DNA from 4 places in the Bradyrhizobium sp. SPXBL-04 genome. Region 2 is predicted to be linked to each of the others. Evidence: predicted binding sites of a transcription regulator. Region 2 holds the regulator's gene; each other region holds the start of a gene.

Region 1 (3,887 bases), 1.6 Mb from region 2:
GCATGACGGCGTTGGCAACGCCGACGCCGATGATCGAGCCGATCAGCGTGTGCGAGGAGGAGGCCGGCAGGCCGAAGAACCAGGTGCCGAGATTCCACAGGATCGCGGCGATCAGAAGCGCGAACACCATGGCGAAGCCGGCGCTGGAGCCGACCTGGAGGATCAGCTCGACCGGCAGCAGCGAGACGATGCCGAAGGCGACCGCGCCGGAAGACAAGAGCACGCCGAGGAAGTTGAAGAAGCCCGACCACATCACCGCGACTTCGGCTGGCAGCGAATGGGTGTAGATCACGGTCGCCACCGCATTGGCGGTGTCGTGGAAGCCGTTGACGAATTCGAAGCCGAGCGCGATCAGGAGCGCGACGAACAGGAGGATGTAGGGCAGGTAGGTCGTCACCCGCGTGCCGGTCGCGTTGATGTCGACATAGATGCTGTAGGCGACGAACAGCAGGCCGGCGGCGAGGATGCCGAAGAACAGGATCAACGTCAGCGGATTGAAGCCCTTGTCGAGATTTGGCCGCGAGGCCGGCTGGACGGGCGCGGGATCTGTTACCGCGCGGTCAAATGCAACATCGGTCATGTCTGGACGCCCCTTAACTTTCAAGTAAGGGTATTGTCCGCGATGGATTTGAAGGCCGGATGACAACTAAGGCGTGAAGGCCGTTTTTGCTGCCAGTATTAGGCAGCCCGTGCAGCCTTCTTCTGCAAGCCGGCCGCGATCTTCAAATCGTCGACAAAGCGCTGATATTCCAGCACCTTGGTCTCGGGATCTGGCAGCCGCAGCAGATAAGACGGATGCACTGTTACCAAAGCCTTGCGGCCGTCGGGTAGGTCGATGAGCCGGCCTCGGTTTTTGCCGATTGGGGTGATCTTGCCGAACACGCTTTGCGCGGCGGTGGCGCCCATCGCCACGATGAGATCGGGCTGGATTGCCGAAACTTCCCGCTCGTACCATTGCCGGCACGCCCGGATCTCCGGCGTAGTCGGCTTCTGGTGCAGGCGGACCTTTCCGCGTGGCACGAATTTGAAGTGTTTGACCGCGTTGGTGACATAGACCTTCTTGCGATCTACGCCGGCCTCCTCCAACGCGCGGTCGAGCATCTGGCCGGCCGGGCCGACGAAGGGATGGCCGGCCAGGTCTTCCTTGTCGCCGGGCTGCTCGCCGACCAGCATGATGTTGGCGGACTTCGGGCCTTCGCCGAACACGGTCTGGGTTGCGTCCTTGTAGAGATGGCAGGCGCGGCAATGCGCGGCCTCCTTACGGAGCGCGTCGAGATCATCGGCAGCTAGCTTGCGTTTCATCGGAGCCTCCGGCCGCGGGGTGATCCACCCGCCGGTCCAGCGTTCGGCATCGGCGAGCAGCGGTTCAAGTATCGAGGCTTTCGACAGGTTCCTGTGACTCTTCTTCGGCGCTTCCGGCATGATCGGTTGGTCTGGCCGAAAGTGGCGGCGCCAGGTTTCCTCCAACCGGTTTGGGGCGGGCATCTCCATCTGGCTGATGCCCGGGGTGAAGGAGATCGCGTGGCCGTCCCAATGGGCGCAAATATCGGGCGTGAGGATCGACCAGGGCATGTCGGCGTAGCGGCGCGCGAAGAAGGGGGCGGTGAATTCGACGATGTGATGCTCCGGCACGAACCAGGCCGCGTAATGTGCGTTGTGCTCGCGTCCGATCTCGCGGAAGCGAATGACATCGCGCATCCGCTGCATGTCGCGATGCACGCTGACGGCCATCGCTGTCGCCTGCGCGACGTCCGGATCGGCCCTGGTCTCGAGCAGATCGTGGTCGGTCCGTAACCGCCACAGCAGGCGATAGAGCAGCGCAAAGCGTTCACCGTCGCGGTGCAGGGCCGCGATGCGGGCGAGCTCGATGAAATTGGCCGGCACGCTGAAGGTGCCGTCGGTTTCGATCGGCGGAATGCCTGGCGCTTCGCATAGACCGGCCGGCACCGCCTCTTTCGCGCGGCCCTGCACGCTCCAGGTCACGTCGGCCGGTGCGATCTGATGCAGTGCGAGCGCGCGGGCGGTTTTGCGCCAGCTCTCGAAATCGGTCTGGCTGTCGAGAGTGATGAGGTACATGGCACTTGAATCCTCTTGATTCTGCTCATGAATCCGACTGAGCGCCAATTCGATTGACTCTCGGGGCGCCGTTAGCTTTATATTAGAACATATCATGAACAAATGAGCCAGCCGTTGGTTCTTCTTTTAGGACCACGGCATCAATCTCTGAAGGAGCGGCGAGCATGAGCGGCGCACGCATCAGCGCGCTTGCGACCTTGCGCAGCCAAATCGAGCGCATTGAGACGGCGGAGGTCGTGCATCATCGCGATCGCGTCGCGCTCGGCCACAGCGAGGCGGATACCGCGCTGAAGGGCGGGCTTGCACGCGCGGCGATCCATGAGGTGTTTTGCGAGGGCCGGCAGGGGACGGTCGCGACGGGCTTCGTCATGGGGCTTGCGGGCCGCGTGACGGCACGCAAGCCGCTGCTGTGGGTGCGGCAGGATTTTTCGGAAATCGAAACCGGCGCGCTGTCGATGAGCGGGCTTGCCGAACTCGGTCTCGATCCGCGCCGCGTGGTGATGGTGCGCGCCGCCGATGTCGAGAGCGCACTGCGCACTTCAGCCGACGCGCTCGCCTGCGATGCGCTGGGGGCCGTGGTGCTCGAGCTCTGGGGCGAGATCAGGCAGTTCGATCTCGTGGCGAGCCGCAAGCTGACGCTGGCCGCGCAATCTTCCGGCGTCACCGGGCTCTTGCTGCGCATGGCCGCGCAACCGATGCCCTCGACCGCGGAAACACGATGGATGCTGCGCGCGGCGCATTCACCGCCGGGCCCGGTGTGGAGTGCCTGGGGGGCGCCGCGCTTCGATGCCGAGCTCTTGCGCAATCGTCATGGCCCATGTGGCCGGTGGATCATGGAATGGAAATGTGATGAGTGCCAGTTCAGTGAGCCGTCGACGTGTCCTCAGCCTGTGGCTGCCGCGCCTGCCAATCGACCGGATTCAGCGGTTCTTTGGCAACGTCGGACTGCATAAGAGCAATGATCCAAGCATCGTCGTCATCAAGGACAACAATGCGCTGGTGATTCATGCGCTGGACGAGGCCGCCGAGCGCCTCGGCCTGTATATCGGTCAGCCGCTGGCGAATGCGCGGGCGATGTGCCCGGACTTACGTGTGTTCGACGCCGATGTCGTGGCCGATGCGAAGACGCTCAGCGATGTCGCGGACTGGTGCGACCGCTTCACGCCGCTGGTGGCGCTCGATCCGCCGCACGGGCTGTTCCTCGACATCACCGGCTGCGCGCATCTGTTTGGTGGTGAGGCCGCGTTGTTGCGGACGTTGGTCCGCGCATTGGCCCGGCAGGGGTTTACCGTCAGCGCGGCGATCGCCGGCACCTCGGTCTGCGCGCGCACGTTGACGCGGCAGGCCACGGGCACCATCGTGGCCGATGGCGAGGAGGCGGAGGCGATCAGCCGGTTGCCGATATCCGCGCTGGGCGCAGGCGAGACCATCACCACTGGCCTGCGCCGTGCCGGGCTGAAGACCATCGGCGATGTCGCCGCGCGCACGCCGAGCGAGATCACGGCGCGGTTCGGCGCGCGGTTCTCCACGCTGCTGGCGCATGCGCTGGGGCAGGGCGATGCGCCGATCAACCCGCGCAAGCCGCTGCCCGACTACATCGTGGAAAAGCGCTTTGCCGAGCCGATCGCGACCGACACCATGATCGCGATGACGCTGTCGCGGCTCGCCGACACGTTGATCGCGTCCATGGAGAAGCAAGGCAAGGGCGCGCGGCGCCTGGAAGCCGCCTTCTTCCGCACCGACGGCGTGGTGCGCGCGATCACGGTCGAGACCGGACATCCGGTGACGCGAAGCGCGGTCATTGACCGCCT
Region 2 (3,887 bases):
CGCCGCTCGCCGACGGGAGGCTGGTTGCGCTTTCCTTGCGGATCGACGCGCTGGCTGATGATTGCAGCCGCGCCGCGCTGGTAGTGACGCGGCGGCCCGCACCGCCCGATTGCGCGGCGATGGTGGTCGATCGGCAGCGTCTCACCAGCCAAGGCGCGCTGGCGTTGACGCAGCGTGGTGACGGTTTTGCGGTTCAGGCTGTGAGAGCAAGAGGCACAAGCCGCCCTTGGCTCCCGGCCGGCGCCGGCGAGGGTGATTTCGACGGAAGCCTCGCGCCGAAGGCGGCTACGGCCCGCAACCGGGACGCGATTCCGGCGGAGACCGACTTGCAGGCCGACGATTAAGGCCAGACGATTAAGAACAAATGCAGGAGCTGGTCCGGGTCCAGCCGGACTTCCGCAGAACATAAATCATACCATCTCGCCGGCCTCGGCCGGCGATGGCATTTTCAATCCTGGCCCGACCTGGTGGCCAGGGACGGCTCAGCCGATCGGCAGACGCGTGATCGTCGGCCGGCTGTCGGCATCGATCTGCGGCTTGTGCTCACGCTCGCTGACCGGCTGCGTCACCGGCAGTTGCAGCACGGTTGCGTGCTGGCCTTCGACGAGCTGCGTCACCAGCACGTATTTGCCGTCGGGGAATTCGATCGCGTCATGATGGCGATCGGGAATGTGCGGATCGATCTTGCCGAACTTGCCGACGCGGGAGTTGATCGTGCGCGTCCAGATCCAACGATTGTCGTAACGGACGTTGTCGGCGAAGGCGAGCTCCGTTCCCGGCAGCAGGCAGACGGCCACGGTCGGGTCGGCCGCGGAAGCGAAGCCGCGCGTCGAGGTGCCGCGGAACGTTGTCGACACGATCGTCTCGCCGACTTCGGCGGGGCGCGATGCAACGGCATGCAGACTGTAGTCACACATCGGGTGCTCCTATTCGAAGATAGCAACCCGCGCCTCTTTCGGAGGCGCAAGCCTCTATCAGAGTGGAAGCACGTAACATTCTGCTTGCTTGTGGGCGAATCTGCGGCTGGCGTCAGCCGGATGCGATCACATTATCTTTCCCGAATCCAATAGGAACAAAGCTCGCTTCAGTGCATTTGGCGGATGCGAGCGTCAGCGGCCTGCGGGCGCCGACCATCCGGAATATGGCCAACTCGGCTGTGGCTGTCGCGCGACGGCACTTCGGGCGCTGCGGAATTGCTCACTCGTTGTCGCATGCGCCGACTTGCGGGGATGGTGCTGCGATTGTGCTGCGAATGCTTGCGCTGCCGATGCAGCGATCAGCACAGTTGCGAAGGCGCTCAAAACGATCCTACGCATCGTTGTCTCCTCGATCTCTTGAGCCGCAAAGCGATGAGTGCTTCGGGCGGCATGCCGAGGACGTAGCGCTTGGAAAGGGGCCAGATAATCTGCCCAAGACCAGAAAGACTATCCAGCTGAAGCGGACAATCCGTCCGCTCCAATCGGAATCATCGGTATCGAATGACCACTGAGTCTTCTCAGTACTTGCGGTACAGTCCGATCAGCTTGCCCTGAATCTTCACCCGGTTCGGCGGCAGGATGCGCACCTCGTAGGCGGCGTTGGCGGGCTCGAGCGCGATCGACGCGCCGCGGCGGCGGAAGCGCTTGAGCGTCGCTTCCTCGTCGTCGATCAGCGCCACCACGATGTCGCCGGTATCGGCGCTCTCGTTGCGCTGGATCAGCGCCATGTCGCCGTCAAGGATGCCGGCCTCGACCATCGAATCACCGCGCACTTCGAGCGCATAATGTTCGCCCGAGCCGAGCATGTCGGGCGGTACGCTGATGGTGTGACTGCGGGTCTGCAACGCTTCGATCGGCGTACCGGCTGCGATGCGACCCATCACCGGCACCGCAACGGGACGCTCGCCCTCGTCGGCGGGTGGGCTGGAGCTCGCGCGCACCTTGCCGAGATTGCCCTCGATGACGCTTGGCGTGAAGCCGCGGCGGTTGCCGGCGGCGGCCTGGAGCTCAGGCAGCTTGATCACCTCGATGGCACGGGCGCGGTTGGGCAGGCGACGGATGAAGCCGCGCTCCTCCAGCGCGGTGATCAGGCGATGGATGCCCGATTTCGAGCGCAGGTCGAGCGCATCCTTCATCTCGTCGAAGGAGGGCGGCACGCCGCTTTCCTTCAGACGTTCGCTGATGAACCGCAGAAGCTCGTATTGTTTGCGCGTTAACATCTCGACCAAAGTCCCCCGGTTGATGTCGTTCGATTCCGAGACGCTGAATTGGAGCGGCGAACCGCTACATCCTCGAAACAAATCATGAACGGACACTATATGTTCGATATGTGTTCCGCAACTGCTTAATTTTGCGTGAACACGACAAAGTTCGCGGAACACGTGTGGTGGATGCGCTCAGACGGGCAGGCGCAGCACCTCGCAAGGCGAGCCAGCTCCGGCCTTCGGCGCGAACGGTGCGCGCACGAGAAGTGCCTGTGCCGCAGCGAGATTCGCAAGCAGCGAGGAATCCTGGTGATGGACGGGAACGGCCACCAGCGTGCCGTCGTCGCGCTGTTCCAGACGTGCGCGAAGATAATCCGCGCGCATATCGTTTGCGCCCACATCGCGGCCGAGCACGGCGCGCTCATGGCGGTGATGAATCACGGATCGACCCGACACCGCACGAATCAGCGGGACCATGAACAGGAAGGCGCACACATAGGAGGAGACGGGATTACCCGGCAGGCCGATCACGCGCATCGCGCCGAGCCGCCCATGCATCATCGGCTTGCCCGGGCGCATCGCAATCTTCCAGAACGCCATCGAGATACCTTCGTCCCTCAGCGCCTGCTGGACCAGATCGTGGTCGCCGACCGATGCGCCGCCGGTCGTGACCAGGATGTCGGCGCCGCTCTCGCGGGCGCGGCGGATGCCGGCGGTGGTGGCCTCCAGCGTGTCGGCGGCGATGCCGAGGTCGATGGTCTCGGCCCCCTCGCTGCGGGCGAGCGCGTGCAGGGCATAGCCGTTGGAATAGACGATCTGGCCGCGGCCGGGCGCGGCGCCTGGCATCACCAGTTCGTCGCCGGTGGCGAGGATCGCGACCTTCGGGCGGCGGCAGACGGCAAGCTGCGGGTGATTCATGGCGGCGGCGAGCGCGAGGTCGCGCTCGGTGAGACGGGTTCCCTTGCGCAGGAGCACGTCGCCTTCGGCGAAGTCAACGCCTGCGGGGCGGATGTGCCGACCGGGAATCGCGGCTTCCTTGATCGTGATGCGCGTGCCGTCCGCGACCGTATCCTCCTGGATCACGACCGCGTCGGCACCGTTGGGAACGACGCCGCCGGTGAAGATCCGCACGGCTTCGCCGGCGCCGACCGTTCCCGCGAACGGACGACCCGCCGCTACCTCGCCAATCACCGTCAGTCGGGAATCGATCGCCCCCGCGTCGGCCGCGCGCACGGCATAGCCATCCATCGCCGACATCGCTTCCGGCGGCTGCGTGCGCAGCGCCGCCACGTCGCGGGCGAGCACACGGTGGAAGGCTGCGTCGAGAGCAACCATTTCCTCGGCCAGAGGCTCCGCGCCGGCAAGCACGGCGGCAAGCGCATCGGAAACCGGCATGAGAGCCACGGCGAAAACTCCTGCTCGCGGACGAATTGGCAGGAAGCCTTCTAGCCGAGCGCGAGCGCAGAGGCAAAAGAGCAGCCGAGCGGAATGATCATCCCGACGACGCATTCGCAGGCAACGAAGGCGATGTCAGGCCGGGCGGGACATGATCTCCAGGACGAGGCAGATTGGTACCAGAGTGGCCATGGCTAGGACGAGAATGACGAGAGCCACGGCCAGCATCGATCAACTCTGCGTCTGTTCGCCCGAACTGACGCTAGGCGTCACGTCCGGAGCTTTGGGGCCCTGATCCTTGTCCGGCAGC
Region 3 (3,887 bases), 4.1 Mb from region 2:
GATGGCGCGCTTCAGCTCGAGGGCGCGCGGCGAGAGGGCGTCGGTCTTGGCCTTGAGCAGGAAGGCATCGAGGCCGCCATTGTGGTCGACGCTCTTGACCGCGGTGGTGGAGACGCGCAGGCGCACGTTGCGGCCCAGGGCTTCCGAGATGAACGTCACGTTGACGAGGTTCGGCAGGAAGCGGCGCTTGGTCTTGATGTTGGAGTGGCTGACCTTGTGGCCGACGAGGGGGCCCTTGGCCGTCAGTTCGCAGCGGCGAGACATGGCAAAAATCCTTATCCTAAACCCCCAACGAGTTGCGGCCGCCATTCTGGGCGCCACGGGGGCGAATTCTCTGTCCTTGCAGGGAGCGGGCGGACGTATAGGGGGGAAGGGGCGGGTAGTCAAGGATTTGGGGTGGGTTTCGTGCCCGGCCCGGCGGTGGTGCGCTCCCTCTCCCGCTTGCGGGGGAGGGTTGGGGAGGGGGCTCTCTCCGCGCAGGGACAGTCGTTATCACGGGTGGTGCCCCGGCCGGGAGTCCCCAAGAGGAGAGAGCCCTCACCCGCGCTTTGCGCGACCTCTCCCGCAAGCGGGAGAGGTGCCGGAGCCCGCGGCGCCCCAATCACCAAAACGGCAATGATCGGAACGCCTTACCATCACATAAAGGGCGTAATCGCGCCGGAAGAATCCGGTGGAGTTCCGCGTCTGCGCGCCCGGACGCATTGCCTGCCGCCGATTTCGGCTTAAGTAACGCATCGATTGGCGCCCCGATTGGAAAGCTTCGTGCCCACCTCGTCCCCCGTTTCGCCCCGGCGGCGCTCTGCCGGCCAGCTCGCCCTGGCGGCCCTGTGCGGCCTCGCCGTGGCGTGGGCGGCCGAGCCCGTGGCGGCGCAGGGCAAGCTCGAGGCGCAATATGAGGCGACGCTGGCGGGCATTCCCGTCGGCAGGGGCGCCTGGAACATCGACATCCAGGACGACGTGTTCGCGGCCGCGGCCTCCGGCGGCACCACGGGGATTTTGAAATCGTTCACGGGCGGGTCCGGCACCGGCGCCTCGCAGGGCCGCGTCGTCAACGGCGCGCTGGTTGCGACCGGCTACCAAGCCTCCACCACCACCTCGAAGAAGACCGAAGAGATCCGCATCACGCTCGACAAGGGCAATGTGAAGGAGTTCGCGATCCTGCCGGAGCCGCCGGTCGATCCGGACCGCATCGTCGTCACCGAGGCGCATCGCCGCGGCGTCTGGGACCCGATGACGGCCTCGCTGCTGCGCGTGCCCGGCACTGGCGATCCGGTCTCGCCGGAGGCCTGCCACAACGCAGCGCCCGTGTTCGACGGCCGCATGCGCTACGACTTAAAACTCGATTTCAAGCGCATGGAGAGCGTCAAGGCCGAGAAGGGCTATCGTGGCCCGGTCGTGGTCTGCGCGCTCTATTTCGTGCCTGTGGCGGGCTACATCCCCGACCGCCCCGTGATCAAATACCTCGCCGCCCAGCGCAACATCGAGATCGCGTTCGCGCCGGTGGCGGGCACGCGCATCCTGGTCCCGTTCTGGCTGAAAGTGCCGACGCCGCTGGGACCGGCCATGCTGGAAGCCACCAGCTTCATCACCTCCCCCCAGCCGCCGCGCGTGGCGAAGACGCAGTAGCGCCTTCACCCTCCCCTGGAGGGGGAGGGTCGATCGCGCGTAGCGCGAGCGGGGTGGGGTGATCTCTCCGCACGAACAGTACCCGTGGGGAGAGATCACCGCACCCCGTCGCGCATTTCGCTGCGCTCCATGTGCGCCGACCCTCCCCCTCCAGGGGAGGGTAAGAAAGTGTGTGAATTCAATGACATGCTACTGTGCATGGGGTTGTTTTCGCACTTTTTGTTGTGGCAGGCCGGCGAGACGGGAATCCATTTGACTCCCGCCCGATTCTGATTCGACTCCGCGCCATCCCCAATTTTAAGAAACCCGCCACCGAAACCTCGCTTGTGCAGGAGGGCAAAACTCCATCTAGTGCGCAATCAATACGAGTCCCGCGACATGTTGCGTGAACGGAACGGGACTCGAGGGGAGTCAGCGATTCGGCCGCGATTCGTTCTAGAGTCGTTCCGAAGCTTAAGGCCAACGGGAAAAGCGTCGCAAAGTGAGACAGTTGCGCGAGGTTTGGGGAGCTCTCTCTTCTCCCTCTCCCCGTCCTTACGGGGAGAGGGTTGGGGTGAGGGGCTGCATCCGCGAAAACGGTGACAGTTCGACTCGCGGACAGCCCCCTCACTCGTTGCTTCGCGCCGGCCTCTCCCCGCAAGCGGGGCGAGGCGACTTTCAAGCGCTTCGCGCTCCCGCCCCAAAACGGCACTGACATTCGCCCAAATCGCCACTACCTAATCCCTGGATATGGCTTTCTCTCCCTCCCCCTTCGCTTCCGAGCGCGCGCCCGGCGCCGGCGTCACTGCAGTGCTCGGGCCGACCAACACCGGCAAGACCCATCTCGCCATCGAGCGGATGCTGGCGCATCCCTCCGGCATGATCGGGCTGCCGCTGCGCCTGCTTGCGCGCGAGGTCTACAACAAGATCGCCGATCGCGCGGGGCCAGAGAGCGTCGCGCTCGTCACCGGCGAGGAGAAGATCAAGCCGAAGAAGCCGCGCTATTGGGTCTCGACCGTCGAGGCGATGCCGCGCGACCTCGATGTCTCGTTCCTCGCCATCGACGAGGTCCAGATCGCCTCGGACCTCGAACGCGGCCACGTCTTCACCGACCGCATCCTCAACCGCCGCGGCCGCGACGAGACGCTGCTGCTCGGCGCTGCCACGATGCGCCCGATCATCGAGCGGCTGTTGCCGGGCGTGTCCATGATCACGCGGCCGCGCCTGTCGAGCCTCGAATTCGCCGGCGACCGCAAGATCACGCGCCAGCCGCGCCGCACCGCCATCGTCGCGTTCTCGGCCGACGAGGTCTACGCCATCGCCGAGCTGATCCGCCGCCAGCATGGCGGCGCCGCCGTGGTGCTGGGCTCGCTGTCGCCGCGCACGCGCAACGCGCAAGTGGCGATGTTCCAGAACGGCGATGTCGACTATCTCGTCGCCACCGACGCCGTTGGCATGGGCCTCAATCTCGACGTCGACCACGTCGCCTTCGCTTCCGACCGCAAGTTCGACGGCTACCAGTTCCGCAGGCTGACGCCGGCCGAGTTCGCGCAGGTCGCCGGCCGCGCCGGCCGCGCCACGCGCAACGGCACCTTCGGCACCACGGGCCGCTGCGCGCCGTTCGAGCCAGAGCTCGTCAACGCGCTGCAGAACCACACCTTCGATGCCGTGAAGATGCTGCAATGGCGCAACTCGAAGCTGGATTTCTCCTCGCTCGGCGCGCTCCAGGTGTCGTTGAACTTACCTCCGGGGCACGAGGCGCTGACGCGCGCGCCTGTTGCCGAGGACATGCGCGTGCTCGACCACGCCGCCCGCGACGGCGAGGTGCGCGATATCGCGCATGGCAAGGAAGCCGTGGAACGCCTCTGGGAGGCCTGCCAGGTCCCCGATTACCGAAAGCTGTCGCCGGCCGCCCATGCCGAGCTGGTGACGACGCTGTACGGCTTCCTGATGCAGAAGGGATGCGTCCCCGATGCCTGGTTCGCCGCCCAGGTCGACCAGGCCGACCGCATCGACGGCGACATCGACACGCTGTCGGCCCGGATCGCGCAGATTCGCACCTGGACCTTCGTCGCCAACCGCCCGGACTGGCTGAAAGACCCCGAACGCTGGCAGGGGATCGCGCGGGAGGTCGAAAATAAATTATCGGATGCGCTCCATGAACGCTTGACTGAGCGTTTCGTTGATCGCCGGACCAGTGTATTGATGCGCCGCCTGCGGGAGAACACGAGCTTGAATACTGAAATCGGCAAGACCGGCGAAGTCATCGTCGAAGGCCATGT
Region 4 (3,887 bases), 4.1 Mb from region 2:
TTCTCGACCGCTGCCAACAATGGCCAGATGATCGCGGAGGTCTCCAAGAGTCACCGCACCACCCTTCTGTTCCAGAGCATGGCGAACCGCCTCGCCGGCCGCGGCGAGGTGAAGAAGCCGAAGCGTTCGCTGCTCGGGCCGCTGCTGAAAAAGCTGAAGGGCAGGTCGGGCCGCGGATCCGCCCCGCATCGCAAGGCGTCGTAAGGCTGGAAGCGTCTTCGAGCGAACTGGCTACCGGTTCGTGCGAAGACAACGCGTCAAAACGAGAATCTACGAAGAGAAGAGCGTGGGCTATCTGTCCGCCCGCTGCTGCTTCTTCGCCAGCAATTGCCGCAGCGCCGTGACCTTTGCTGCCGCTTGATCCGGCGGCAGATCGGCCTTCACGATGATCTCGGCCTCGGCCTGCTTTCCTTCCAGCCCCAGCACGAGCGCGAGATTGGCGCGCACGCGGGGATCTCCGGGATTGCGCTCATGCGCGCGGCGCATCGTTTCCTCTGCCCGCGGCAGATTGTTCTGCAGCATGTAGGACAGGCCGAGATTGGACAAAACCTGCGGCTCGTCGGGCACGATCTTTAGGGCGGTCGCGTAATATTGCTGCGCCTCCTCGTTGCGGCCGAGCTGATCGAGCGCCGCGCCCTGCGCCGACAGGATGCGCCAATCCGGATCCTCGGGCGTATGCGCACGGCCGAGAACATCGAAGGCCTGCTGGAAATTGCCGTTGTCGGCAAGCGCGCGGCCATAGCCGGCGAGCAATGCCTTGTTGCTGGGATGGGCGAGTACGGCCTGCTCCATCACCGCGACGGCCTGCGCCCGCTGGCCGCTCTCGCGCAGCGCCTTGCCGTAGGCGAGCGCAATGCTGGGATCGCCGGGCTTGGCGCGGTAGCGTTCGCGCAGGGCGTCCATGTCCGGCTTGGCGTCGACCTTGACGGCGGCGTCAGATCTGACGCCGAGCGCGCCGGTCACATCCTCGATGCCATTGGTCTGGCAGCCGCCGAGGACGAGCACCATGAACGCGGGAAGCAGGAATTTCGCCGAAGGAAAGGCGGCGGACGGACGCTTGGGCATACTCTGATCACTCGGCGACTGATCAGAGATGCTTACCCATTAACGCTAAAGCCCCGTTAAGGAGGCGCAGCCATTAAGGCCTAATCGACGAACTCCGCGCCGAACTCGCAGCCGATGCGCCAGCGCAGGCGGCATTGGCGGGAATAATCGGGCGCGAAGATGATGGTGAATTGCGGCGGCACTTCCAGGAATTCCGCCACCACTTTCACGCCGCCATCCGAAATATCCGTGATCGTGCAGTCGCGCGGCAGCGAGCCCGCACCAAAATGGATCTTGGCCAGCCGGCTGCACACCCGGCGTTCGCTTCTCCGGCGATTTGCAAGCATTTGAATTCTTCACCCGTTAGATCACGGCCCATCCCGCAGCCCCAGGAGTAGCGGACATTCGTTGGAATGTGCTGAGGAGAGCCGCTCGCATTCGAGGCGTAGTGTCGGCATCGCGTTTACGGTCGGTTAGGGCTTGCTTGGCCTCGGAAATGTTCCTGTATTGTTCTTGCGAAGGGCGCCAGGCTCTGCTACCCCTAATTGCACGAGAGGGCAGGCTGGTTCGAGCATGGTTCAGCGGGTTTCTACCGTCGCCTTTGAGGGGATCGAGGCCCGTGCGGTCGACGTGCAGGTGCAGGTCGCCCCGGGCCTGCCGGCCTTCGCGATCGTCGGCTTGCCGGACAAGGCGGTGTCGGAGGCGCGCGAGCGGGTCCGTTCGGCCCTGATCGCCTCGGGGCTGGCGCTGCCGGCGCGGCGGATCATCGTCAATCTGGCGCCGGCCGATCTGCCCAAGGAGGGCAGCCATTACGACCTGCCGATCGCGCTCGGGCTGATGGCGGCGATCGGCGCGATCCCGCCGGATGCGCTGACGGGTTTCACGGTTCTGGGCGAACTCGGCCTCGACGGGTCGATCGCGCCGGTCGCAGGTGTCCTGCCCGCCGCGATCGGCGCCAATGGACGCGAGGAGGGCCTGATCTGCCCGGCCGCCTGCGGCTCGGAGGCGGCCTGGGCGAGCCCGGACATCCAGATCATCGCCGCACAATCGCTCATTCAGATCGCCAACCATTTCAAGGGCACGCAGGTGCTGTCGCGGCCCTCACCGAAGGTGCATGAAGCCGCCGCCTCGTCCCTCGACCTGCGCGATATCAAGGGCCAGGAAAGCGCCAAGCGGGCGCTGGAGATCGCGGCTGCCGGCGGGCATCACCTCTTGATGATCGGTGCGCCCGGCGCGGGCAAGTCGATGCTGGCGGCGCGCCTGCCCTCGATCCTGCCGCCGCTGTCGCCGAGCGAATTGCTCGAAGTCTCCATGATCGCGTCCGTCGCCGGCGAGATCGAGGGCGGCGCGCTGACCGCGCGGCGGCCGTTCCGCTCGCCGCATCATTCCGCCAGCATGGCCGCGCTCACCGGCGGCGGCATGCGCGCCAAGCCCGGCGAGATCTCGCTGGCGCATCAGGGCGTGCTGTTCCTCGACGAGCTGCCCGAGTTCGATCCGCGCGTCCTGGATTCGCTGCGCCAGCCCTTGGAGAACGGCGAGGTCGCGGTGTCGCGCGCCAATCACCGCGTCACCTACCCTGCCCGCTTCATGCTGGTGGCCGCAATGAATCCCTGCCGCTGCGGCAATGCGTTCGAGCCCGGCTATGCCTGCAAGCGCGGCCGCATCGACCGCTGCACCGGCGACTACCAGGCGCGCATCTCCGGTCCCCTGATGGATCGCATTGATCTGCGCATTGAGGTGCCGGCAGTGACCGCGGCCGATTTGATCCTACCGCCGCCGGCGGAAGGCTCCGCCGAGGTCGCCGCGCGCGTGGCGGCCGCACGCGACATCCAGCTTGCGCGTTATGCCGATGCCGGCCTGCCCAACGTCCGCACCAATGCCGAGGCGCCGGCCTCGGTCCTGGAAGAGATCGCCAAGCCGGATGCGCAGGGCGCCAAACTGCTGCGCGACGCCGCCGAGACCATGCGGCTGTCGGCGCGCGGCTATCATCGCGTGCTGCGGGTCGCGCGCACGCTGGCCGATCTCGACAATGCCGACAAGATCGGCCGCTTGCACCTCGCCGAGGCCCTGTCCTACCGCGCACTCGCGGAGGATGTGCGCCAGTTGGCCTGATCATTCCGCGCATCAACCCGGCGGTAACGAGTTTCCTTTACGCTCTGCAAACCATAAGCCCCATGTGTTTCCAACACGAGTTCCCGAGGGGCCCGGGCGAGTAGAGTGTCATGTTGCGTTTCAAGATCCTGGCCTCGGTTGTCCCCCTGTTGGCAGCGGCGGTGTTCGCCCGCGCTGAGATCGGATCGGTCTCGCATCCCTGCATCGCCCTCGGCGAGACCTCGGTCGAGCTCACAACTCTGTTCTGGACCGCCGGCGTGCACGTCGCCTTCACCGAGGATCCCGCGCAGGCCACGGTGCGGGTTCAGGTCACCGACGATGCGGACGCTGCGGATTTCGCGGTGGTGGACGACGGCCTCGGTTCGGAATCGGAAACCTGCCAGGCCACTCCGTCGACGCGCCTGGTCTCGATCGCGGCGCAGCCCATCGATGGCGCTCAGGTGATCTATCTCTCCACCGAAGGGCCGGCCGATTACCGCATCTATGTGCGCTCGAAAACGTTCTCGCAGCGCGAGGCGGCGGCGCTGATCGTCGGCGCCCGCGGCGGCCACCGCCAGCTCCAGGCCGCCTCGCTCTGAAGCATTAACACCTCGTCAACCCTGTTTGGAGGCGGCGCCGAAGCCTCAAACTGTTCGCAAGGTCGAGGCGACATCGTCACACACGGCGAGCGCGGGGTTTCGGACAAGAGTCGGGGTCGGTGGCGATGGGTCGGACGTTCCGGATCAAGGTGC

What was found. Region 2 encodes LexA, which represses DNA repair genes until DNA is damaged. Its sites were predicted from a motif close to TGTTCNNNNTGTGTTCNG; they were not measured.
Region 1: a site for LexA is predicted at 2,160-2,177, ahead of ACNJX8_RS28090 (ImuA family protein). Genes of this name have one in related genera too.
Region 3: a site for LexA is predicted at 2,058-2,075, ahead of ACNJX8_RS40235 (helicase-related protein). Genes of this name have one in related genera too.
Region 4: a site for LexA is predicted at 1,542-1,559, ahead of ACNJX8_RS00820 (YifB family Mg chelatase-like AAA ATPase). Genes of this name have one in related genera too.

What each region holds. Positions count from the first base shown of each region.
Region 1 is NZ_CP182472.1:5,906,465-5,910,351, reverse strand. Features, by position in the region: gene ACNJX8_RS28100 (inorganic phosphate transporter) at 1-580, opposite strand, end outside; gene ACNJX8_RS28095 (UdgX family uracil-DNA binding protein) at 679-2,076, opposite strand; gene ACNJX8_RS28090 (ImuA family protein) at 2,241-3,029, shown strand; gene ACNJX8_RS28085 (Y-family DNA polymerase) at 2,926-3,887, shown strand, end outside.
Region 2 is NZ_CP182472.1:4,307,163-4,311,049, forward strand. Features, by position in the region: gene ACNJX8_RS20335 (ComEC/Rec2 family competence protein) at 1-344, shown strand, start outside; gene ACNJX8_RS20340 (hypothetical protein) at 483-917, opposite strand; gene lexA (transcriptional repressor LexA) at 1,496-2,197, opposite strand; gene ACNJX8_RS20350 (molybdopterin molybdotransferase MoeA) at 2,375-3,586, opposite strand; gene ACNJX8_RS20355 (hypothetical protein) at 3,809-3,887, opposite strand, start outside.
Region 3 is NZ_CP182472.1:8,446,640-8,450,526, reverse strand. Features, by position in the region: gene rpmB (50S ribosomal protein L28) at 1-264, opposite strand, end outside; gene ACNJX8_RS40240 (DUF3108 domain-containing protein) at 817-1,626, shown strand; gene ACNJX8_RS40235 (helicase-related protein) at 2,356-3,887, shown strand, end outside.
Region 4 is NZ_CP182472.1:171,931-175,817, forward strand. Features, by position in the region: gene ACNJX8_RS00805 (AAA family ATPase) at 1-204, shown strand, start outside; gene ACNJX8_RS00810 (tetratricopeptide repeat protein) at 292-1,065, opposite strand; gene ACNJX8_RS00815 (PilZ domain-containing protein) at 1,146-1,391, opposite strand; gene ACNJX8_RS00820 (YifB family Mg chelatase-like AAA ATPase) at 1,618-3,156, shown strand; gene ACNJX8_RS00825 (hypothetical protein) at 3,267-3,734, shown strand; gene ACNJX8_RS00830 (ATP-binding protein) at 3,860-3,887, shown strand, end outside.